3 regions of the Halomonas citrativorans genome follow, and region 2 is predicted to be linked to each of the others. Evidence: predicted binding sites of a transcription regulator. Region 2 holds the regulator's gene; each other region holds the start of a gene.

Region 1 (8,029 bases), on a different contig from region 2:
TCAGCTGGCCACGCCGGATGAAATGCGCGGCCGGGTGAATGCCGTCAATATGCTGTTTATTGGCTCAAGCAATGAGTTGGGCGAGTTCCGCGCAGGCAGCATGGCTGCCGGGTTTGGCGTAGTGCCCGCCGCGGTGATTGGCGGCGTGGGCACGTTGGCGGTGGTCGGCCTGTGGATGCGCCTGTTCCCAACGCTACGTCAGGTCGACCGCTTCGATGATGCCCGCTGAGGCAAGCGCATTAGCGGGGCTGCTCGCCACCATACTCACCACGCTGCCCACCAGAATCACGCAGGGTGATGGCAGCGGATGATCCGCCAGGCGTTGGGGCATATCGTTAAGGGTACCCACCAATGCCTGCTGTTCAGGCAGGCTGGCATTGGCGACCAACATGATCGGCCACTCATCGGGCAAGCCGGCCTGACGTAGCCCTGCGCAAATGGCCTCTACCTTGGAAAGCCCCATATAAAACACCAGGGTTTCATCGCGGCGGGCCAGAGTTTTCCAGTCGGGCGCGCCGCCCTCACGGCATAGCTGTGCGGTAATAAAGCGCAGCTGCTGAGAGTGGCCCCGGTCGGTTAGCGGGATCCCCAGGCTTGCGGCGGCGGCAGACGCCGCAGTAATGCCGGGCACGATGTGCGCGGGCACATTGGCATCCGCCAGAGCGGCAAGCTCTTCGCCCATACGCGCAAAGATACCGGGGTCACCGCCTTTCAAGCGCACCACCGATTTTCCGGCGCTTGCCAGCTTGACCATCAAAGCGCCAATTTCCGCTTGAGGCATACTGTGATGGCCACTGGCTTTGCCAACGTAGTAGCGCTCGGCGGAAAGCGGAATCAGCCCCAGCACATCGTCGCCTACCAAACGGTCATACACGATAGCATCGGCCTGCATTAACAGCCGCGCGGCTTTCAGCGTTAACAGCTCCATATCACCACTGCCCGCACCAACCAGATACACATGCCCAGCCGTGCATTCGCCGCGTAGCTTAAGCGAAGGCGCACTTGAGGCGCTGCGCGGGGAGCGCTGGAATGGCGACAGCACACGCTGCGTAAAGCGCATCGTGGCCTCAGGCCACTTCTGTAGTAGACGCTTGCTTAGCACGCGCATGTGAACGCTCCTCTTCAATCAGGGACTTCAATTCAGGCAAACAACTACCGCATTGGGTTCCACAGGCAAGCCGTGCGCCCAATGCTTCAACGCTGGCATCACCGGCACGAATGGCATTAACAATCGCCGCCTGGCCCACCTGGTGGCAGCTGCATACCACGGGGCCGGTATCGGCGGCTCCATCGTCACACCCCGCTAACAGCCGGCGCCGGTGCTTATCACTTATGACTGTTTCATTAAAACGCGCTTCAAGCCAGGCAAGCCCGGGCAATTCGCGCGGCGGGCCGACCATCAGCCACCAGCGCAGTTTGCCCTGCACAATAGCCGCAGCGCGCAGGCGGCCATTGCCGCTGTCTTCACACCACAAAGAAGCCCCTTCGGGTAGCCACGTAGCGAGCAGCGCCACCCAGTCATGTACCGGTTTTGCATCTGCCAGCTGCCAGCGCTGACAGCCCTGCATGGGTACGCGTGCCCAATAATCGCTTCTGCACCACGGGGGCACTTCCTGACTATTATCCCCTAATGGATGGGCAATCAACAGCGTTGCCTCCCAGGCTACTTCAAGCGGTGCCAGCGCCACAGCGCCGTGCTTGGCTTCTGGCTGGCCTGACACAGGGTCGGTCAAAGCTTTTAGCATGGCACCGCTACGCGCCGATTTACTGAACGCATCGCTCCAGTGCATGGGAATAAACACCTCGCCACGCCGCTGGGCATTCGAGATACGCACGCGCCCCCGGTACTCGCCGCTGGCGGCGGACAATACTGCCAGTTGCTGGTCGCCAATGCCATAGTTCGCAGCATCGCCTGGGTGGAATTCGATAAACGGCTCGTGGCGATGATTCATCAGCCGGGGCGCGCGTGCCGTGCGCGTCATGGTGTGCCACTGGTCGCGAATACGCCCGGTGTTCAGGCGCAGCGGGTAGGCGTCACTCAGGCGTTGCTCCGGCAAGCGCGGCGTTATGGCGATGAAGTTGGCGCGCCCATCAGGCGTGGCAAACTTGCCATCTTCAAATAACCGCGCCGTTCCGTGAGGCGCTGAAGACGTCACCGGCCACTGAATAGGCGCCAGCGCGTCGTAGCCCTCGCGCCCAAGTCCCACAAGGCCGGAAATATCGAATAGCCGTTTGCTCTCTCCCTCATTCTCAAAGCCGGAAAGGCGCGCGTGCTCATCAAAAATTTCATGGGGATGGCTATAGTCAAACGCCTCCTGAAAGCCTAACCGCTTGGCGGCTTCGCACATAATCCACCAGTCGTGACGCGCTTGGCCAGGCGCGGGTAGCAAGCCACGCTGGCGTGAAATACGCCGCTCGGAATTGGTCACCGTGCCGTCTTTTTCAGACCACCCCGTCGCGGGCAGAATGATATCGGCGTAGGCCAGCAGGTCGGTATGGCTTGCGCACTCAGACACAATTACCAGTGAGCACTTTTCAAGCGCACGCCGCACGCGGGCGGCATCCGGCAAGCTGACCGCTGGGTTGGTGGCCATTATCCAAAGCGCCTTTATTTCGCCCCGCTCAACCGCGTCAAAAAGCTCGATCGCCTTATAGCCAGGCGCCTGGGGCAGTTCGGGCATTAACGTTTCCGTCGCCCAAAAGCGGGTGATTCGGCCAAGGGCGCCAGGGGTGTGATAATCCATATGCGCGGCCAGCTGGTTGGCAAGCCCACCCACTTCGCGTCCGCCCATGGCATTGGGTTGGCCGGTGATCGAGAAAGGCCCCGCCCCGGGCAAACCGATTTTGCCGCCCGCCAGATGGCAGTTAATGATCGCATTGCACTTATCAGTACCGCTTGTGGATTGATTGACGCCCTGGGAGTAGAGCGTCACGACATGGAGTTGGCTGGCAAACCAGTAGTAAAAGGTCTCCAACCGCTCAGGGTCGATATCACATATCGCCGCCACGTCATTAATATCATGCTGGCTCGCGGCCAGCAGCGCTTCGTCGAAACCTTGTGTATGGCGATCCAGATAGAGCTGATCCAGCTTGTTATTCTCAGCCATCCAGGCCAGCAGGCCATTGAACAGCACCGCATCGCTGCCGGGTGCGATGCCCAGGTACAGGTCGGCAATTTCGCAGCTGTCGGTCACGCGCGGGTCGATGACCACCACCCGCATCAGCGGATTGCGCGTTTTGGCGACCTTCAAGCGCTGGTAAAGCACCGGGTGGTTCCAGGCCAGATTCGAGCCCACCAGCACCACCAGTTCGGCCTCTTCAGTATCTTCATAGTTGCAGGGAACGGCGTCTGCGCCCAACGAGCGTTTATACGCCGCCACGGCAGAAGCCATGCAGAGTCGCGAGTTGGTATCCAGGTGCGGCGTGCCTAAAAAGCCTTTAAACAGCTTATTGGCCACATAGTAATCTTCGGTTAATAGCTGACCTGAAAGGTAAGCACCCACGGACTCTGCGCCGTAAGTTGCGCGAGTCGTTTGCAACCGCTCTGCCAAGGTGGTTAATGCCACATTCCAGTCAACGGCCTGGCCATCGACCCAGGGCGTGGTGAGCCGGTCATGGTGGCCAAGGGTTTCGTGCAGTGCCGAGCCTTTCACACACAGCCGGCCAAAATTGGCGGGATGGTCGCGGTCGCCTTCAACCGCGCTGATTGTGCCGCCTGCCACAGTGGCGGTTACGCCGCAGCCGACACCGCAATAAGGGCACGTCGTGTTTGCTTTACAAGCCGAGCGTGTGGCCTGGGACATACTGATTTCCTCCCGCTTAAAAAGCAAAAAGCGCCCAAGCGAGCCTCATAAGAAGCCTGCCTGGACGCCGTTGTCTCAGGGACACCTGCACCGGTGCCGAATGTCGCACTGCTGGGATTGGACACATTTATTAATGGCCTGTCGTCTGATGGCGTTAGCGTTGTTATTTGCCCGTCAAACTCGATGGCTGCATTTTATTGTGCCGATAAACCCGTCTGTGCTTTGTTGCTTGTTACCAAGGTAATAGCAAGGCCTGCGCCAACCAGCCTATTAAAATAAAAATACCAGCTTAAACAGCAGGTTAATAAACAATAGAATATCTTTCGACCGACCGTGTAGACAGTTTATTTTCAAACGCTGACTACTCTCGGTGCATCTTTACCGCTTAGCGCACCAAGAGCGTGCGCAGGCTGAGCTTAAGCGGCTGAAAAGGCGCTTTCTTCAACCTATTTATTTAAATCAACCTATTGATAAGTAATATAAAAATAAATAACGAGCGATGTTTGGCTGATTAATTGCCCTGTACTGATTAGATAAATTCAAGTCTAGCTGGCAGCCAACGGTGGCTGCTCTGTGCTTAACCCACGAACGGGTTTGGCCTCAGCTACCGGGCAACGAAGCCCCTGATACGGTTTTCCTGGCAATCCACTTGCCCGGGACGCTAACTCAGGGGCTTTTTTATTGTTTTTTCTTCAGCGCTGCGCCACGACAGCATTTATCGCTGCCAGATATTTGTAGCCAGGTCTTTGTAGACAGGTATTGGCAGCCAAGCGCGAAACAGTAAGGAGCAACCCATGATCGCTATCTCTCGGTGCTCGTCTGATGATCACTTGGTCATTATCGGCAACGGCATGGCGAGCCAGCGTCTGCTAGAGGCGGTCGTTAAATTGCCTCACCGACCCCAGCAAATAACGGTGATTGGTGCAGAAGCATCTCCCGCTTATAACCGGATACTGCTATCGCCACTGCTCGCCGATGAAATGCCGCCTAGCGCCCTCACCTTGCGGGATGCGCAGTGGTACGCCAAGCAAGGTATCACCCTGCACTTAAATGAATGCGTGCTGGAGATCAACCGTGCAGAACAGCGCGTTGTCACTCCCTGCCGCACGCTAACTTATGACCGCCTGGTGATTGCCACCGGCTCACGCCCGACGCTGCCCGAGGTACCCGGCATTGGCCTTAACGGCGTGCATGGGTTTCGTACCCTGCAAGATGCCGACACGCTCGCAAAGTTTGCCTTGCAGGGCGGGGAATGCGTCGTGGTCGGCGGCGGGCTGTTGGGGCTCGAGGCCGCTGAAGGGCTTCGCAAGCGGGGTGCCAGCGTCAGCGTTCTACAGCGAAGTAAGCGGTTAATGAATCGTCAGCTGGATAGCATGGCCGCTGGGCTTCTAGAAACGACGCTTACCCAACGTGGCTTGACCATCTTAACCAATGCACGCATCAGCCATTTTGAAGACGACGGCGCGGGAAGCCTGGCCGCCGTTGTACTGGAGGATGGCCAGCGCCTGCCTGCCCAAAGCGTCATCGTGGCAACCGGCGTTACACCTAACGCAGAACTTGGCCATCAGGCAGGCTTGGCTACACAGCGCGCCATCATGGTTGATGACACGCTCACTACCTCCGACCCGCATATTCATGCATTGGGCGAGTGTTGCCAGTTCGAGCAGCACACCTACGGCCTGGTCGAGCCGATCTGGCGCCAGGTAGATGTGTTAGCCAACACGCTGTGTGGCGATGGCAGCGTCCGCTATCGTGAGGCGCCAACCGCTACCAAGCTTAAAATCAGCGGCCTGGCCCTCTACGCGTTTGGCCCCACGGAGGCCGCGCCAGAACATGAAGTACTGCATTACAGCGACCCGGAAAACGGCGACTACCGCCGCCTGTTACTGCGCAACGGAAGGCTTGAAGGCGCCGTGCTGTATGGCGATACCCATTCCGGCCCCTGGTATTTCGCCCAGGCGCTAGCCAAAACCGATCTGGGCGCCTGCCGCCAGGCGTTGTTGTTTGGTGAAGCCGATGCCAACGCCCTGCTTCTTGATACCCCACCCACTCCCTCATCGACGCTGGAGGCAGCTTAGCCATGTCCATCACCTCTAAACGCAACGTGATTATTATTGGTAACGGTATGGTCGGCCACCACCTGGTCGAGCAGCTGGTTGAAAACGGTGCCCTGTCACAGATGAACGTCACCGTGTTTGGCGAAGAGCGCCATCGTGCTTATGATCGCGTGCACCTTTCTGAATACTTCAAGGGCCGCGACGCCGAAGCGCTGGCCCTGTGTGATGCCGACTACTACGCAAGCCATGGCGTGACATTCAACAGCAGCGAAGCGGTGATCTCCATCGATCGCGCGGCAAAAACGCTAGCCACCGAGCACGGCCATTACGCCTATGATCATCTGGTACTGGCCACCGGCTCTTACCCTTTCGTGCCGCCCATTCCCGGTAACGATCGCGAAGGCTGCCTGGTGTATCGCACGCTGGACGACCTGGACGCCATCCGCGAGGCGGCGCAAAGTGCGGCCACCGGCGTTGTAGTGGGCGGCGGTCTGTTGGGTCTGGAAGCGGCCAACGCACTGCGCGGATTGAATCTGGAAACCGCGGTGATTGAGTTCGCCCCACGCCTGATGCCCATGCAGGTGGATAGCGAGGGCGGCGAGCTGCTGCGCGAAAAAATCGAAGCCTTGGGTGTTCAGGTACTCACCGAGCGGGCCACTCAGCGCATTGAAGATGGTGCAGCCAGCCGCCATCGCATGGTGTTTCAGGATGACAAAATACTGGAAACCGACCTGATCGTGTTCTCGGCGGGTATTCGCCCGCGTGATCAACTGGCCCGGGAGTGCGGCCTGGAGATCGGCGAGCGCGGCGGCGTAGTGATCAACGATCAGTGCCAAACCAGCGACCCGGCGATTTTAGCCATTGGCGAAGTGGCGCTGTGGAATCAGAGCATTTTTGGCCTGGTGGCGCCTGGCTATCAGATGGCAAAGACAGCGCTTTCGACGCTCACCGGTGGCGATGCTTCTTTTACCGGTGCCGATATGAGCACCAAGCTTAAACTTCTGGGTGTGGACGTCGGCTCGATTGGCGATGCCCACGGCACTCAAAACCCCGGCGCACGGATGTTTCGCTACCTTGACCCACTTACCCAGATTTACCGCAAGATGGTGGTCTCAAGCGACGGCAAGAAGCTCTTGGGCGCCATGCTGGTGGGCGATAACAGCGTCTACGACACCTTGCTTCAGTATTACGCCAACGGTATCGAGCTGCCCAAAGAGCCCGCCTCATTGATTTTGCCGCAAAGCGGCGCCGCCCCGGCACTTGGCCCGGACGCGCTGCCGGAAACGGCAATGATCTGCTCGTGCCATAACGTCACCAAGGCCAGCATTTGCGCGGCCATTGACGCAGGCGCCAGCGACTTGGCATCCGTGAAAGGTGACACCCGCGCCAGCACCGGCTGCGGTGGCTGCGCGTCGCTTTTGAAAAGCGTGGTGGATCATGAGCTGGCCGCACGCGGCGTTGAGGTGGACAAGTCGATTTGCGAGCACTTTCAGCACACCCGCCAAGAGCTTTACGACATCGTGCGCGTGGAGGGCATCAAGACCTTCAGCGAGTTGATCGAAAAGCACGGCGCGCCTAGCACCCACCACTTGGGCTGCGATATCTGCAAGCCTGCGGTCGGTTCCATTCTCGCCTCCTGCTTTAACGAGCCGATTACCGACGCTGCGCATATCCCGCTTCAGGATACCAACGACACTTTCATGGCCAATATGCAGAAAAACGGCACCTATTCGGTCGTGCCGCGCATTGCAGGCGGGGAAATTACACCGGATAAACTGGTGGTGCTGGGTCAGGTAGCGCAAAAGTACGGCCTTTATAGCAAGATCACCGGCGGCCAGCGGATTGATCTGTTCGGCGCACGCCTGGAAGACCTGCCTGATATCTGGGGCGAGCTGATCGAAGCTGGCTTTGAAACCGGCCACGCCTACGGCAAGTCGCTGCGTACGGTGAAATCCTGCGTGGGCAGCACTTGGTGTCGCTACGGCGTGCAGGACAGCGTGGGCATGGCGATCAAACTTGAGAACCGCTACAAGGGCCTTCGTGCACCGCACAAGATCAAATTTGGCGTATCAGGCTGTACCCGCGAATGCGCCGAAGCGCAAAGCAAGGATATCGGCATTATCGCCACCGAAAACGGCTGGAACCTCTACGTGTGCGGCAACGGCGGCA
Region 2 (8,029 bases):
AGGAGCCGTCGGTGGCTCTGCCCGGGTTCCTCGTAGCGTGTATTGCAGCTCCAGTTCTCGGTGACGCAACTGGACTTCGCCGATGAGCGGTGCCAGCTTTTGCGCCAGCTGTTCGGCAATATACACAGAACGGTGCTGCCCGCCGGTACAGCCAATAGCCACCGTCATATAGCTGCGCTGACTATTTTGGTAAGCAGGCAGCCAGCGCTCAAGCATTGCCTGAATATCATGGCTCATCTCTTCGACAATCGGGTAGCCGCGCAGAAACGCAATAATCGTGGCATCACGTCCTGTGTACTGGCGTAGCGTTGGGTCCCAATAAGGGTTGGGCAGGCAGCGTACATCAAAGACTAAATCTGCATCCATGGGTACGCCATGCTTGTAGCCGAACGACTCAAAGGTGAGTGTTAGCTGGTCTTTGCGCTGGTGGGCTACCTGGTCTGAAATGCGCCGACGCAGGTCGTGGACCGATAAGCGTGATGTATCAATCCGCAGGTCGGCCAAATCACGTATTTCGTTGAGCGTCTCTTCCTCTTTCTCTATCGCCTCTTCAAGCGTCATATCACTGTTGCGCGTTAACGGATGGCGTCGCCGTGTCGCAGAATAGCGTTCCAGTAAAATACGTGAATCGGTGGTTAGATAGATAACCTGACAATCTATAGGCCGCGCGCGCAGCTCTTCAAGCAGTGCGGGAAGGCGCTCAAGCGCCGCTGGCAGGTTGCGGGCATCAATACTGACCGCTAGATGCGTGCGCTCACCCTCGTCACGGAGTTCGTCAACCAAAGAACCAAGCAACATGGCGGGGAGATTATCAATGGCGTAATAGCCAATATCTTCCAGCGCTTGTAATGCGATTGATTTGCCAGAGCCAGAGCGGCCGCTAATAATCACCAGTTGCATAGTGGCTCTCTCTGATTGAACGTATAAAAGGGATAACGCATGAAAATGTGTTAGTCGTTATGGGCGATTATGGAGCGGCCTGTTCGCGAATCTTGCCCATTAGCAGGTCAAGCAAATCGTGCTGGCTGCTGGTTTTGCGTAATGCCTGGCGTGTGCTCGCATCATTCATGATGGTGGCCACTTGGCCCAAAAGCGACAAATGCGTGTCGTCAGCCTCTTCGGGAACCAGCAGCACAAAGACGAGGTCGACCGGGTCGCCATCAATAGCATCAAAATCAATAGGTTCTGATAATTTTAAAAAACCCGCAATAGGCGTAACGCAATGTGGGCTGCGCGCATGGGGGATGGCGACGCCGTTACCGATCCCCGTGCTGCCAAGACGTTCCCGGCCGATCAGTCGGCTGAAAACTTCCTGGCTATCCAGACTGGGTGTATTTTGAGCGATAAAGGTGCTGAAAAACTCCAGCACCCGCTTTTTGCTGCCCCCGGGCACGTCGTAAAGTACGCGCTCCGGGGGGAGGATGGTTTCCAACGTCATTGAATTAACGCACGCCAGCGCCTTGGGCGCGAGCTTGTGCTTTTTCCTTGTGCTTAACGAGTTGACGATCAATTTTGTCTGCTAAGGCGTCAATAGCGGCATACATATCGACATCTTCGGCGTCGGCATGTAAGTCGGCGCCTGCCGCATGAAGGGTGCACGCGGCATGTTGGCGCTCCTTCTCAATAGATAAGGTGACTTGTACCGTGGTGATGTGGTCGTAATGACGTTCGATGCGTTCAAGTTTTTCATTAACGTAGTCACGCAAGGCGTCAGTCAGTTCTACATGATGACCCGTGATATTTACTTGCATTGACGTGCTCCTTATCCATCGGACTGAATTTCGATTGTAACCCTTTTTACGGTGTTGCAAAGCCCCTGTCGCGAGTTTTGCCATTTCTCTTGTAACGACTAACGCAAACGACGACGTTCACTTGATGAGGGAATGCCCAGCGACTCACGATATTTCGCCACCGTACGGCGTGCCACTGTGATGCCGCCATCTCCCAGTAATGTCACCAAACGACTGTCCGAAAGAGGTTTGCCGGGAGGCTCATCTTGAATCAACTTTTTAAGCCGGGCGCGAATCGCGGTGCTTGAGTGGCTGTCTGCGCCATCCTGCCCGCTAATTTGGCTTGAGAAAAAGTACTTGAGTTCGAATACGCCCCGTGGGGTATGGATATATTTTTGTGTGGTGACCCGAGAAATGGTTGATTCGTGCATCTCAACCGCCTCGGCAATATCGGCAAGAATCAACGGCTTCATCGCTTCTTCACCGTGCTCTAAAAAACCGATTTGGCGAGTGATAATCTCGCGCCCTACGCGTAGAAGCGTGTCGTTGCGGCTGGACAGGCTTTTGATTAGCCAGCGCGCTTCTTGCAAGTGCTCTTTTAAAAACTGGTTATCCTGACTCTTGTCTGCACGCTTGATTAAGCTGGCGTAGTCGGGCTGGATACGCAGCCGGGGCAGGGCTTCAGGGTTAAGCTCCAGGTGCCAGCCTTCATGGTCATGACGTACGACCAGGTCGGGCGTGATATAGCTATCGTCGGTGACGCCATAAGCGCTGCCTGGGCGTGGGTCCAGGCTTCGGATCAGACCGATCACATCGTCTAGCTGCTCATCGTCCAGGCTTAGGCGGCGCTTTAATAGGCGCATGTCATTTTTGCCCAGCGCTTCAAGAAACTGACGAACCAATCGGCGCGCGGGAACCAGTAGGGGCGTGTCGTCGGGGAGCGTTGCTAGCTGAAGCATCAAACATTCGCGCAAGTCACGGGCGAAGACGCCCGTTGGCTCGAACTGCTGTAAACGCATCAGAATGGTCTCCATCTCTCGCTGGCTGAGACCTTCGATGCTCTGAGCACGTAACCCATCGCGGATATCGTTGAGCGGCTGCGTCAGGTAGCCATTGGCGTCCAGTGCATCAATCAGGCTTTCGGCGATTAGCTGCTCACGAGCCGTAAAGTCGGTCATCGCCAGCTGCCAAAGGAGATGTCCATGCAGGCTTTGTCCCGCGGCCTGGCGTTCAAAATCGGGGCCTTCGCTGCTGCCAGAGCTACCCATGTCCTGGTAAGTATCAGACCAGTCGCTATCGACAGACAGTTCCTCGGGAATGCTTTCTGACCACTCCTCGTCAGGTGTTTCGACGGTCGCCTGCTCGCCGAACTCGTCTTCCTGCTCCAGCATTGGGTTGGCATCCAGTGCCTGCTGAATTTCCTGACGTAGATCCAATGTCGATAGCTGTAGCAGTGCAATCGCTTGCTGCAGCTGAGGTGTCATGGTCAGCTGCGTACCGATACGCAATTGGAGAGAAGCTTTCATGACCATCTGAGAACCACTCGTTAATCGGAAAGCTTCACCCTAGTGCGAGTCATGTTGTTGTGCAAGTGCAATAAGCATGCCACTGATAAAATTTTTACTGCAGATCACTGTTTAGCGGTGAAATTAAATTCATAAGCGAAAATCAGCACCCAGGTAAACTTCCCTCACTTTTTGGTTATCAAGGATAGTCTGAGGGCTGCCGCCAGCAATAATGTGGCCGTCACCGACAATATAGGCGATATCGCAAATATCCAGTGTTTCTCGGACGTTATGATCAGTAATTAGCACGCCAATGTGGCGCTGTTTTAAGGCGCGAATAATGCTCTTGATTTCACCAACCGAGATGGGATCGACACCTGCAAATGGCTCGTCCAGCAAGATAAACGCGGGCTCTGTGGCCAAGGAACGGGCAATTTCGACGCGTCGCCGCTCGCCGCCGGAAAGGCTCATGCCCAGGTTGTCACGGATGTGGGTAATATGAAAGTCGTCAAGCAGGGCCTCAAGCCGCTGCTCTCGTCCTGCCCTGTCCAGATCTTTGCGGGTTTCCAGAATCGCCATAATATTATCCGCAACCGATAGCTTGCGAAAAATAGACGCTTCCTGGGGTAGATAGCCAATGCCGGCCATCGCGCGTTCGTGCATGGGAACGCGGGTTAAGTCTTGCTCGTCGATACGCACCGTACCCGCATCAGACTTCACCAGACCCACAATCATATAAAACGATGTGGTTTTACCCGCGCCGTTAGGGCCGAGCAGGCCTACCACGCTGCCTTGAGCAATCTCCAGGCTAATGTCTTTAACCACGCGGCGGCGCTTATAGCTTTTTGCCAAGTGATTGGCGTAAAGAGTTTTTATGGGCGGTGCTTCCGCAATAGACATGGTTGACTCCTATTGCGCTGGCTGAAGCGTCATACGAATACGCTGCGGCTCGCTACCGTTTACATCGGAGCGTGCCTGCACCACTTCGCGGTCAATGAAGTACTCCAGGCGGCCACCGGTAAACTGATCACCCGCTTGGGTCAGTTCGGCCTGGTCAATAAGCTCTACACGCCGCTCTGCTACGTGATAAACCACGCGGCGTGCCCATCCTTCCATCGGCGCGTCCTGATCATCGAGTTGATTGCGTAGATAGGCGCGCTCTCCGGTGGCAATAGCGCGAGAAAGCTCACCCGCGTCGTTACGGATAATTTCAACGCGATCACCACGTAGCTGCATACTGCCTTGGCGAATATTGACATCGCCTGAATAAACGGCAGTGCCTGCACGCTGATCAAGGTCTAGCTGGTCGGCTTCTACTTCAATGGGGGCTTGGCTTGTCTGGGCCGCTGCCGATAGCGGCACCGCAAGGGCGAAAAGCGCGGTGCGAATAAAAGCGTTCATAGCGACTCCTAAGGATTTTGTGTTGCGGGGGGGTGATGGCCGCGGACGTTATCGGTTAGTCGGACCTGGCTATCATCAAGCCAAACATCCATACGTGATGCGCTCATTCGTTGAGGTGGCTGCTGAAACACGGCGGGCGCCTCACTCCAGACATGACGCGCTACCCCATCATAATGTAATAACTCAGTATCAAGCTGCCAGCCTTCTGTAGGCGCCAGAAGCCGTGCATCACCAGACAGTGTTAGCGCTTGGGTGGCCGTGTTCAGAACGCCTTCGTTGGCGTGAGCGAGCCACTCTCGGTTATCACTATCAAACAGCGTCGCTTCGGGTTGAGTGACTTCGGCCAGGGTGCTTTGTGGTATGTAAACCAATAAAGGCGCGGCCAGCGACTGCTGGATATGCCCTGTTTCACCAAACAGCGTGATCTCGGCATTTTCCAGCACGTGGCCAGGCTCTTCAGCCTGCGCTTCTTCGTCAACGGGCCGGTCTTCCGGGCCGCGTGGGTCCAGCCATACCAGCAGCCCCCCTAAAGCGACCACCAGGGCCGCTAACCCGACGCGTTTCTTGGTTCTTTGAAACATTACACGCGACCATTCAAATACGACTCAAGAACAGTACTCCAGTGGCCCTGCGCTTCAAGTAATGTATCGCAAATTTCACGTACGGCGCCGTGACCACCCAAGCGGTCGGTAATCCAGTCAGCGTGGGTATGCATGTAATCGGGTGCGTTGGGGACCGTAATGCCAACGCCTGCGCGTTTGATAGGCGCAAGATCAGGCAGGTCATCGCCGCAGTAAGCCACCTGGCTTAGGTTCAGATTGAGGCGCTCGCACAGCGCTTTCAAAGTAGTGAGCTTATCTTCGCAGCCCTGGTGGACAAGGTTAATTCCCAGCGCCGCAGCACGCTGGCTCACCATGGGGGAGTCGCGTCCTGTAATTAACGCCACATGAATGCCCACACGTTTAAGCAACTTTAAGCCATGGCCGTCTTGTGTATGGAAGGCTTTGATCTCGATACCGTCGGCCTGAAAGTATAGCCGTCCATCGGTGAGCACACCGTCAACATCAAGGGCAAGTAGTCGCACATGGCGAAGCTGGTCAAGTAGCGCAGTGGGGAGGGCCATAGGGACTCCTTGTCAGTAAACTGTTGGGTAAAATGGTTAGATAACGCCGCTGGCAAGCAAGTCGTGCATATGGAGCGCCCCAATGGGGCGCTGTTCGTCATCGACGACCGCTAGCGCAGTAATACGGCTGTCTTCCATGATGCGCACCGCTTCGGCGGCCAGTAGGTCGGGGCCAATGCGTTTGCCGGGTCGGGTCATTACATCGTCCACGGTTACTTTACGCAGATCATGAAACTGGTCGAGGGTGCGGCGTAAGTCGCCATCGGTATAAACACCTGCAAGTCGCCCTTCGCTGTCGACAACACAGGTAAATCCCAACCCCTGGCGGGTAATCTCCAAGAGCGCATCACGCAGCGGGCTGCCTAGTGCTATCTGCGGCAAGCGTGTGCCGCTATGCATAAGGTCTTTAACGCGCAATAGCAGTCGTTTTCCCAGGCTGCCACCGGGATGCGATAAGGCAAAATCATCAGCGGTAAATCCGCGTGCTTCAAGTAGCGCAACGGCAAGCGCGTCGCCTAGGGCAAGGGCGGCCGTCGTGGAACTTGTGGGGGCCAAGTCCAGAGGGCACGCTTCGCGCTCAACACCGCTGTTCAGGTGAGCATCCGCATGTTTGGCAAGTGTTGAGCCAGGGCGGCCTGTCATGCTAATTAACGGTGTGCCTAGCCGTTTTAACAGAGGCAGTAGCGCCGTCACTTCGGCGGTTTCTCCGGAGTTTGAAAGCGCCAGGACCACGTCGTTGCGTGTAATCATCCCCAGATCGCCGTGGCTAGCTTCGCCAGGGTGAACAAAAAAAGCAGGTGTGCCGGTGCTGGCAAGCGTGGCGGCCAGCTTTCCTGCTATATGGCCAGACTTGCCCATTCCCGTCACGACGACCCGGCCCTGACACGCCAGCATCAATTCACATGCACGGTCGAAGCTTTCATCAAGCTTGCCTTGAAGACCGCCAATGGCGGCTTGTTCTATTTGCAGCGTGCGTAGGGCGCTTTCACGCAACGGGCTAACAGTGGGTGAGGGCTGGGGCATGAACATCTCGTTTTAATAGAAATACAGTGCAAACGTAGTGCGATTAACTGACAAGAATACCATTTTGTGGGCATCTATAAGCATAGCGCTTTAACGGGTTTTTAGGGTGGGTTGGAACGCATGTCTTGCCATAAGTGCCATTGAAGCCAAGCTTGATGTTCGAGAATATTTAGAAAACGCTGTTTTTAAACGGTAGAATATCCAACCGATAAACGCACCCGCTACTATTAAGTAACAATGGGAGTCAACCAACCCATGACAGACGTTCCCTTCATCGAAATTGAAGACGTGCATTTTTCACGTGGGAGCCATGAGATCTTTCGTGGAATCAGCATGATTATTCCTCAGGGTAACGTCACCGCCATTATGGGGCCTAGCGGTACCGGCAAGACAACCTTGCTAAAACTCATTGGTGGTCAGCTAACGCCGGATCGTGGACGTATTATCGTCGATGGCCAGGACGTTCATCGGCTGTCGCGAAAAGCGCTGTTTGCATTGCGTAAACGTATGGGCATGCTGTTTCAAAGCGGCGCTCTGTTTTCTGACCTGGATGTGTTCGAGAACGTCGCGTTTCCCTTGCGCGTCCATACCGACCTGCCCGATGCCATGATTCGAGACCTGGTATTGCTAAAGCTTCAAGCGGTGGGGCTGCGCGGGGCTCGTCATCTAACGCCTGCAGAACTTTCGGGCGGTATGGCCAGGCGCGTGGCGCTGGCTCGGGCAATAGCGTTAGACCCGGAGCTCATTTTGTATGATGAGCCTTTTGTCGGGCAGGATCCTATTTCCATGGGCGTGCTGGTGCAGTTGATTAAACGGCTTAACCAGGCACTAGCGCTTACCTCGGTGGTGGTTTCTCACGATATTAAAGAGACACTAAGCATCGCCGATTATCTCTATCTTCTCGCTGATGGTCAGGTCGTCGCTGAGGGAACGCCGCAAACACTCAATGCCAACCAGGACCCACGCGTTAGCCAGTTCGTTCATGGCGAGCCAGATGGCCCTGTGCCGTTTCACTATCCCGCCGAGACGCTGTATAGCGATATTCTTGGCCCCGTTACCGCGACAAGGGCAGGGTAATGCAGTCGAAATTTGAACAAGGCATCGGCTATATCGCCCGTTTGGGGCGTAAAGGGTGCGATGTAATGGAAGCGCTGGGCCGTGCCGGGCTATTTCTTGGTCAGTCAGCGGTCGGCGTGCCGTCTCGTGAAGGGTGGAGCCTCTGGCTGCGTCAAATGCATTTTGTGGGC
Region 3 (8,029 bases), on a different contig from region 2:
AGCAACGAGAACGATGAACCTGATGACATGATCCGTGAGGACAGTCGTCCTTCTACTGAAGAGTTTAGCGAATTTAAAAAAGACCTCATGCATGAAGCAGGAACCACTGACCCGCTTAGCCTGCATATTGGGTTGGTGGGCATTGCCATTTTAATAGGTTGGCTGCTGCTCTCTGGCCTGCAGTGGATTGAGCAAGCCACCTGGGCAAGCAATGGAGGTCTTGAGATATTAGCGCATGTGCCGCTATTTCCTATCGCGATGATTGGCGGCGTCATCGTCCAGTTAGTGATCACGCGCTTTGGCCTGGAGCACCATGTTTCCACACGCACCATGGCGCGAATTGCTGGCACCGCGCTTGATTTCACCATTGTCGCAGCACTGGCCACGCTGTCACTCACCACCCTAGGGGAGTACTTCCTGCCCTTTTTACTGCTTGCCGTCGCTGGCATTGCCTGGGGGTTATTCGTTCTTATCGTGATTGCCCCCCGAGTAATTCCAGAAGGCTGGTTTGAGCGGGGCATTGGAGACTTTGGACAATCCATGGGGGTCACGGTGACGGGCTTATTGCTGATGAGAATGGCTGACCCCAGCAATAAATCCGGCGCGCTTGAGAGCTTTGGCTATAAGCAGCTTATGTTTGAACCGGTGGTAGGTGGTGGGTTATTTACCGCCGCTGCTCTGCCCTTGATAGGCGAGTTTGGTGCGCTCGCTATACTGGGCTTTTCGGCTATTTTAACCGTTGGCTGGTTAGTCTTTGGCCTGCTGTACTTCGGACGCATGGTGCCCGACAGAGGCCGTGGCCGCTGGCAGAAACAGTAGCCCGCCGCGTTATGCTCACCCCAAACGATCATGCCCACTTGCGTGGGCATGATCGTTTAGTGTACGTATTCTTTTTAGAACGCGCCGTTGGGCGGTAACCATCAAATGTCGGGCGGTATGTCTTCGTGGTTGTCTGTTGTGACCATAAAAGAACTTTTAAACATCATGTATAACCCGATGGCGGAAAACACCAAGAACAGCACAAACATGCATAACATCAATCCCATCGCCATAACGCTTGTTCCTGAAATGCGCGGCTACTGCATTGGCATGTTCTAACCGCTTAGATTTAGTGTGCTGCAAGGATAGACTAAATCGGCGGCGTCATCTGTACAAATCTTTTGCAAATTATAGCCAGGAATCAACAATTTTATAATTTTCAACAACTTAAAAAACACACACAACGCAAAAAAACCACAACGCTTACGCGAAATGGTCATTTTGCATCTCAGCCAATCCCTGGCCTCGACGATTAGCATATCCTTATGCTAATACAAATGAGCGGGTGAATGTCCTTTAACGTCCTGTTCTTCTACTTGGCTCCTGCCTTCCCTTGCTTCCTATCAATCCGCTCATGTTGTTCCTACTCATAATACTGCAGGCTTTAGGCCAACTGCCAACATAAAAACAAAAAACAAACAAAATCAAAAGTTTGAAATAAAAAACACTTTCCTAAAAACAACGAAAACCCTCTTTAGCCGTGTGTAAAAAAGGCACATGCGACAAAAATACCTGCTCATCGAATGGTCACCGTGACACCAATCACCACTTGGGAAGCTGAACGTTTGGCTATTGCTCACTTTATTTCGGCAAAAACGTACTACTTCTTACCCTAACGTGTTATTGCTGGCTAATATAAAGAGAAGGCAAGATACTTCGAAGGCGCGCTTGGTATGGGCTACTGCGTTGCTGATGGCAGCCTTACTGTTTTATGCAAGAATGGTTTTACGCAGGACTGTTTCTACTCACGACTATTTCTGATCAACAAGAAGGGATCATTCAATGAAACGCACATGGGCGATGGGTGTAGTGCTATTAACCACACTGCTGGCGATCAGCGGTTGTAATACGATTCATGGCGCGGGAGAGGATATCTCGGAAGGCGGCCAGGCGATTGAAAGAGCAGCGGAATAACCATAATGATGACCGTCTATCTTTCACACGGCCTGGAAAGCGGGCCCGGTGCCTTGAAAATTCAGGCACTCAAAGGGATCGCCGAAACGCTCGATGATTGTGAGCCGGTCGTTATGGATTACCGTGGCATGGCAGAGCCCCCCAGGCGGCTGGATCACCTGTTGGATACTCTGTCAAAACGCAATGATAACCCCGCAGCGTGTGTGCTAGCGGGTTCAAGCCTGGGAGGATGGCTGAGCGCTGCGGTTAGCGCTCAGCATCCCCTTTTAGGTTGTTTTTTACTTGCCCCTGCGCTTGGCTTACCGGCATACCCTGAAACCTCGCCGATGATTCAGGCTCAGCTTACCCATATCATCCACGGCTGGCAGGATGATGTCGTGCTGCCCGGCCCCGTTATTGAACGCGCCCAGTTACAACAACTCTCGTTACGGATGGTCAATGACGACCATCGTCTTCACGCTAGCCTGGACACCATACTGAGCGACTTTGAGCGTTTTCTAATGCAGTGCCAAGCGCTTACCAAGCAATCAATGCTCGTTTAGCGCGCACAGTGGCAGCGTTATTCGTCTGCCAGGGCGGGTAGCAACGTCTTTAATTTACGCGTTAGTGTATTGCGCCCCCAGCCTAACAATTCCGCTGCTTCTCCTTTACGCCCACCGGTATGTTTTAACGCCGTCTCAATCAGAATTTTCTCAACGTCGGGTACGGCCTCTTCCAACAGATGTGTGTGCCCTTCGGCCAGAGCACGGTCGGCCCACTCCCGAAAGGCACTGCGCCAGTCGCCGTGACCGGCGCTTTCAGTTGCTTGGGGGGAGCGTAGCTCTGGCGGTAAATCCTCCACCAGAATTTCACGCCCAGACGCCATTACCGTTAACCAGCGACAGATATTTTCCAGTTGGCGCACGTTACCCGGCCACGCTAGGCGCGTCAGGTGCTCCTCGGTTTCGGCCGTGAGTACCTTGATGTCGGTGGCAAGTTCTTTGGCGGCTTCAGCAAGAAAATGCCGTGTGAGGCGTGGGATATCCTCACGGCGTTCGGCAAGGCGCGGCAAGTGAATGCGGATAACGTTCAGGCGATGGAAAAGGTCCTCACGAAAGCGCCCGTCATCCACCAGCGACTCAAGGTTCTGGTGCGTCGCAGCGATAATCCGCACGTCGACCTTGACCGGAGTATGCCCGCCCACTCGGTAGAACTCCCCGTCGGCCAATACGCGCAGCAAGCGGGTCTGAGTTTCAGCCGGCATATCGCCGATCTCATCCAGAAACAGCGTGCCGCCGTTGGCCTGCTCAAAGCGCCCCTGGCGCTGGGCAGCGGCCCCGGTAAACGCGCCTTTCTCGTGGCCAAACAGTTCAGACTCAATCAGATCACGCGGGATGGCTGCCATGTTCAGGGCAATAAACGGCTTGCCCGCCCGGGGGCTGTGCTGGTGGAGCGCCTGGGCTACACGCTCTTTACCGGTGCCCGACTCGCCATTGATGAGCACAGTAATATGCGAATGAGAGAGCCGCCCAATAGCCCGAAACACCTCCTGCATGGCCGGCGCTTCACCAATGATTTCTGCGTTCAAACCTTCGGGAACGCTGATCGGCCGTTGGCGCTCGCGCGCATGAGCCACCGCCCGGCGCACAAGCGCCAGCGCTTCATCCACATCAAACGGCTTGGGCAGGTACTCAAACGCACCGCCTTGATAAGAGGCCACTGCGCTGTCGAGGTCCGAATGAGCGGTCATGATGATGACGGGCAAATCCGGATGCGCCTCGCGAATGTGCGACATCAGATCCAGCCCATCAATGCCCGGCATACGAATGTCAGTCACCAGCACATCCGGTGGGGTTTTCAGCAGTCGTTCCAGTACGGTATCGGCGCGTTCTATGCACTCTACATCAAGATCCGGCTGCGCCAATGCACGTTCAAGCACCCAGCGGATAGCGCGATCGTCATCCACAACGACCACCCGTGCAACCTCGTTACGTGTCGCCTCTATCATGATGCTTCTCCGGTGCAATTAATAACCAATGGAATCAGTAAGCGGAACTCGGTGTGCCCGGGCCGTGAGTCACATTCAATCAAGCCTTGATGCTGATGCAGGATCGACTGAGCGATGGACAACCCCAATCCGCTGCCTTCAGCACGCCCTGACACCATCGGGTAGAAGAGCGTTTCTTTAAGCCCTTCCGGGATGCCAGGGCCGTTGTCGACCACACCCACCTCGCTCACTAACCGGTGGCGCTCAGCCCCCAGGGTAAACTGACGCCGTGCGCGGGTGCGCAGCATCAATTCGGGCACAGGGGTCTCGGCATCGCTCATGGCCTGCACGGCGTTTCTGGCCACGTTAAGCACGGCCTGGATCATCTGCGCCTCATCCCCGGAAAGGTCCGGCAGGCTAGGGTCGTAATCGCGGTGGATGGTGATATTCGGATGTTCAGCCACCAGCAGCGTTCTTACCCGCTCCAGCACTTTGTGGATGTTCACCGGCGCGTGCTTAACAATGCGATTCGGGCCAAGCATCGAATCCACCAGATCACGCAAGCGGTCAACCTCCTCCACGATGATATGGGTAAACTCACGCAATTCAGGCTTATCCAGGTCACGCTCTAATAGCTGAGCCGCCCCGCGGATGCCGCCCAGCGGATTTTTCACTTCATGGGCCAAGCCTCGGGCTAGCACTTTGATGGTTTCCTGGCGCGTGGTTAGCGCTTCCTCGCGGGAAATTTGCATCAAGCGGTCACGAGGTTCTACTTCCAGCAGAAGCTCGTCTGCCGACAGGGGCGTCACGGTGTAATCCACCGTCAGCGCTTCACCGTTAACCGGGGTAATGCGCGCCTCGCGCTGGGTGTAGGGATGAAAGGCATCCCGCGCCTTGGCCAACACCTGGTCAATACTTTCATCACCGCCCAGCAGGGTATCCTGGCTGCTCCCCTGCACACGGCTAAAGCTTACTGCCAACAGCGCTTCGGCGGCAGGGTTCATCCAGCGTACGCGGAGCTCACCGTCCAGCAGCAGCACTGCCATGGAGAGATGTTCTAGTAAACGCTGATACATGAAGTGTCCTGAATGTCGCTGATAAAAACGTTCAATACGCAAGAGAAACTGCAAAAAGCACGCCAGGTTGGCCCCTTTCATCAGCATGCACGCCTTATGGGCGCCAAGCCTTGATTCAACGAGCGTTAAGCGCGCAACCTGCCATGGTGCGATCCACCACATGCACTATTTTAGTGCATGGAGTACCGTTAAGGCGCACCCTCTCACTGGTTAAGTGCAATAAAAAACCCCGCCGAAGCGGGGTTTTAGGGCTATCGCGTCAAAACGCGATTAGCAGCTGTAGTACATATCAAATTCGATAGGGTGCGTGGTCATGCGAATACGCTCTACTTCTTCCATCTTGAGTTCGATATAGGCATCAATCATATCGTCGGTGAACACGCCACCTTCGGTCAGGAACGCACGGTCAGCGTCGAGCGCTTCCAGAGCCTGGTCCAGGCTGTTGGCAACGGTCGGTACCAACTTGCCTTCTTCTGGCGGCAGGTCGTACAGGTTCTTGTCCATGGCATCGCCAGGATGAATCTTGTTCTTGATGCCGTCGATACCTGCCATTAGCAGGGCAGCAAACGACAGGTACGGGTTAGCGGTCGGGTCAGGGAAGCGGGTTTCAACGCGCTTGCCTTTGGGGCTGACCGTATAGGGAATCCGGATAGAGGCGGAACGGTTACGGGCGCTGTAAGCCAGCATAACCGGCGCTTCAAACCCCGGCACCAAACGCTTGTACGAGTTGGTAGAGGCGTTGGTGAAGGCGTTCAGAGCGCGTGCGTGCTTGATCACACCGCCGATGTAATACAGCGCCATTTCCGACAGGCCTGCGTATTCATCACCGGCAAACTGGTTCTGACCATCTTTCCAGAACGACTGGTGAATATGCATACCAGAACCGTTGTCGCCAACCAGCGGCTTGGGCATGAAGGTCGCGGTTTTGCCGTACGCGTGGGCCACGTTGTGGATCACGTACTTCATTTCCTGAACTTCGTCCGCCTTCTTCACCAGCGTATTGAATTTAACGCCGATCTCGTTCTGCCCCGCATTCGCCACTTCGTGGTGGTGAACTTCAACGGTCTGACCAATCGCTTCCAGGGTGTTACACATAGCGCCACGGATATCGTGGAAGCTGTCGACCGGAGGAACCGGGAAGTAACCGCCTTTAACGCGCGGACGGTGCCCCAGGTTGCCGCCCTCTACCTGATTACTGGTCGCCCAGGCGCCCTCGTCGGAAGAAATCTTGTACATGGAACCCTGAATATCAGACTTCCAATGTACTTCGTCAAAAATAAAGAACTCAGGCTCCGGACCGAAGAAAGCAGTATCGCCCAGGCCGGTGGACTCCAGGTACGCCTCAGCGCGCTTAGCAATAGAACGCGGGTCACGATCATAGCCCTGCATCGTGGCTGGCTCAATGATATCGCAACGCAAAATCAGAGTAGCGTCTTCGGTGAAGGGGTCGAGGAAAGCAGTGCCATCTTCCGGGCGCAGGATCATGTCGGATTCGTTAATGCCTTTCCAGCCCTCGATTGAGGAGCCATCGAACATTTGACCATTTTCGAAGAACTCTTCGTCTACATCGCGGGCAGGCACGGTAACGTGCTGCTCTTTACCACGAGTATCGGTGAAACGCAGGTCCACCCACTTAACATCATGTTCTTCAATTAGCGCGAGAGTCTTGGCTGACATTGTGCCTCCGATATGGGCGTGGCTTAAAGCATGTAACAGTAAGCTATCGATAAAAGTGTTATTAGACAAACCCCGTCATTCAATAAAGTACGTGCCTGACAGGCCTATCCTTTTTGTTCGCTTAACATTTGCCTGAAATTGAATCACACATCGCCTAGTGATCGTTTCAAACCGGCTATTGTTGTAGCACGCCGAGAGGCATCTGCCTACGGTGGCTAGCCGCTGACAAGTATAATGCAGAGAACATGCCAACCCTGCACCAAAATGACCGGAACAATTACTAACTTGTTGTTTTAATGAATAAAAAATCTGCGCCTACTTGCCTCTCTATGACGCATAAATATTTCCCGAGGCTTTTAAACACACACGGAGCTGTTTTTTTGACCCAAAATAGATCAAACATAAGCATAAACGCACCTAATTGGTGCATGGAAAGATAGTAGAGCGCCCCTCTCGGCTTCCAACCCACCGCACGGCGCGTCAACGCCCTATACTTTTAGCCGCTTGCCAAACATCATGGCCCCGGCTTTTGTGGTGTTCGCCATTTTACTGAGCAGGATAGAGCCCGTGGCACCCATTACTATCAGCAGCAGCACGTAAACCGTTATAGGCAACGCCAACGGCATCACCAACACATCGGTAATGGCAAAAAACATGGGGTGCGCCAGGTAAATACCAAACGAATACTGGTTGATATAGCGCACCCAGCGAGGCGCTGTGATGTCTTTTAAATAACGCATCGCTACAAGCGTTGAGAGCATGAACAGCGGTATCACCCACACTTCCTTGGATGAGAACTGCAGCCACCCCGCCACGCTGGCCGCGACCAGCAGACAAACCAACACGACCAACCACAAAGGCCACGACAGGTACTGCATCCATAAAGGCCGCAGCGGTGCCTGGACTCCACTATCAAAGGGGTAGTAACGCACCAGCACCAGGGCCAGAAAGAACAGATATATCCAGCCCAGAGGAGCCACCCAGAGCAGATACCCCGGCAGCGCCACACCCAACCAATACGCCACTCCCCAGTACGCCATACTCACCCAACAGCTCACCCACAGCCACGGCACCGGGTTAAAGCGCCACAGCTGCCAGCGGGTAAACAGCCAATAAGCGATATAAAACTGCATGGCGATAATCAAAAAATAACCGTGCCACCCGGCGAAAACAAAGTACGCCAGCGCATTAGCGACAAAGCCTACCGGCTCCCCTGCCACGTATAGCCGAACCCACTCGGCCGTCGAGTAGATAAAGCCATATACCAGATAAGGCAGCATGACGTACTTTACCCGTTGGGCCAAAAAGCCAGGCGGCACCGCCTTGTCATAGCGCATGGCAAACACAAACACTGAAA

What was found. The regulator sigma-54, encoded in region 2, starts transcription at its own class of promoters, with help from an activator protein. The targets are predictions, from matches to a motif close to TGGCACNNNNNTTGCTNT.
Region 1: a site for sigma-54 is predicted at 4,047-4,064, ahead of INT20_RS09445 (nitrate reductase). Genes of this name have one in related genera too.
Region 3: a site for sigma-54 is predicted at 5,043-5,060, ahead of glnL (nitrogen regulation protein NR(II)). Genes of this name have one in related genera too.

Annotation. Positions count from the first base shown of each region.
Region 1 covers NZ_JABUYX010000007.1:20,277-28,305, reverse strand. Annotated here, with positions in the region: gene INT20_RS09455 (MFS transporter) at 1-229, shown strand, start outside; gene cobA (uroporphyrinogen-III C-methyltransferase) at 194-1,108, opposite strand; gene INT20_RS09445 (nitrate reductase) at 1,068-3,803, opposite strand; gene INT20_RS09440 (NAD(P)/FAD-dependent oxidoreductase) at 4,598-5,881, shown strand; gene nirB (nitrite reductase large subunit NirB) at 5,884-8,029, shown strand, end outside.
Region 2 covers NZ_JABUYX010000001.1:189,268-197,296, forward strand. Annotated here, with positions in the region: gene rapZ (RNase adapter RapZ) at 1-900, opposite strand, end outside; gene INT20_RS00790 (PTS sugar transporter subunit IIA) at 968-1,438, opposite strand; gene hpf (ribosome hibernation-promoting factor, HPF/YfiA family) at 1,443-1,751, opposite strand; gene INT20_RS00800 (RNA polymerase factor sigma-54) at 1,850-3,262, opposite strand; gene lptB (LPS export ABC transporter ATP-binding protein) at 3,386-4,135, opposite strand; gene lptA (lipopolysaccharide transport periplasmic protein LptA) at 4,145-4,636, opposite strand; gene lptC (LPS export ABC transporter periplasmic protein LptC) at 4,645-5,217, opposite strand; gene INT20_RS00820 (KdsC family phosphatase) at 5,217-5,759, opposite strand; gene INT20_RS00825 (KpsF/GutQ family sugar-phosphate isomerase) at 5,796-6,782, opposite strand; gene INT20_RS00830 (ABC transporter ATP-binding protein) at 7,038-7,859, shown strand; gene mlaE (lipid asymmetry maintenance ABC transporter permease subunit MlaE) at 7,859-8,029, shown strand, end outside.
Region 3 covers NZ_JABUYX010000003.1:130,576-138,604, forward strand. Annotated here, with positions in the region: gene INT20_RS05670 (sodium/glutamate symporter) at 1-819, shown strand, start outside; gene INT20_RS05675 (entericidin A/B family lipoprotein) at 1,822-1,953, shown strand; gene INT20_RS05680 (YqiA/YcfP family alpha/beta fold hydrolase) at 1,959-2,495, shown strand; gene ntrC (nitrogen regulation protein NR(I)) at 2,513-3,940, opposite strand; gene glnL (nitrogen regulation protein NR(II)) at 3,937-4,995, opposite strand; gene glnA (glutamate--ammonia ligase) at 5,266-6,672, opposite strand; gene INT20_RS05700 (acyltransferase family protein) at 7,161-8,029, opposite strand, start outside.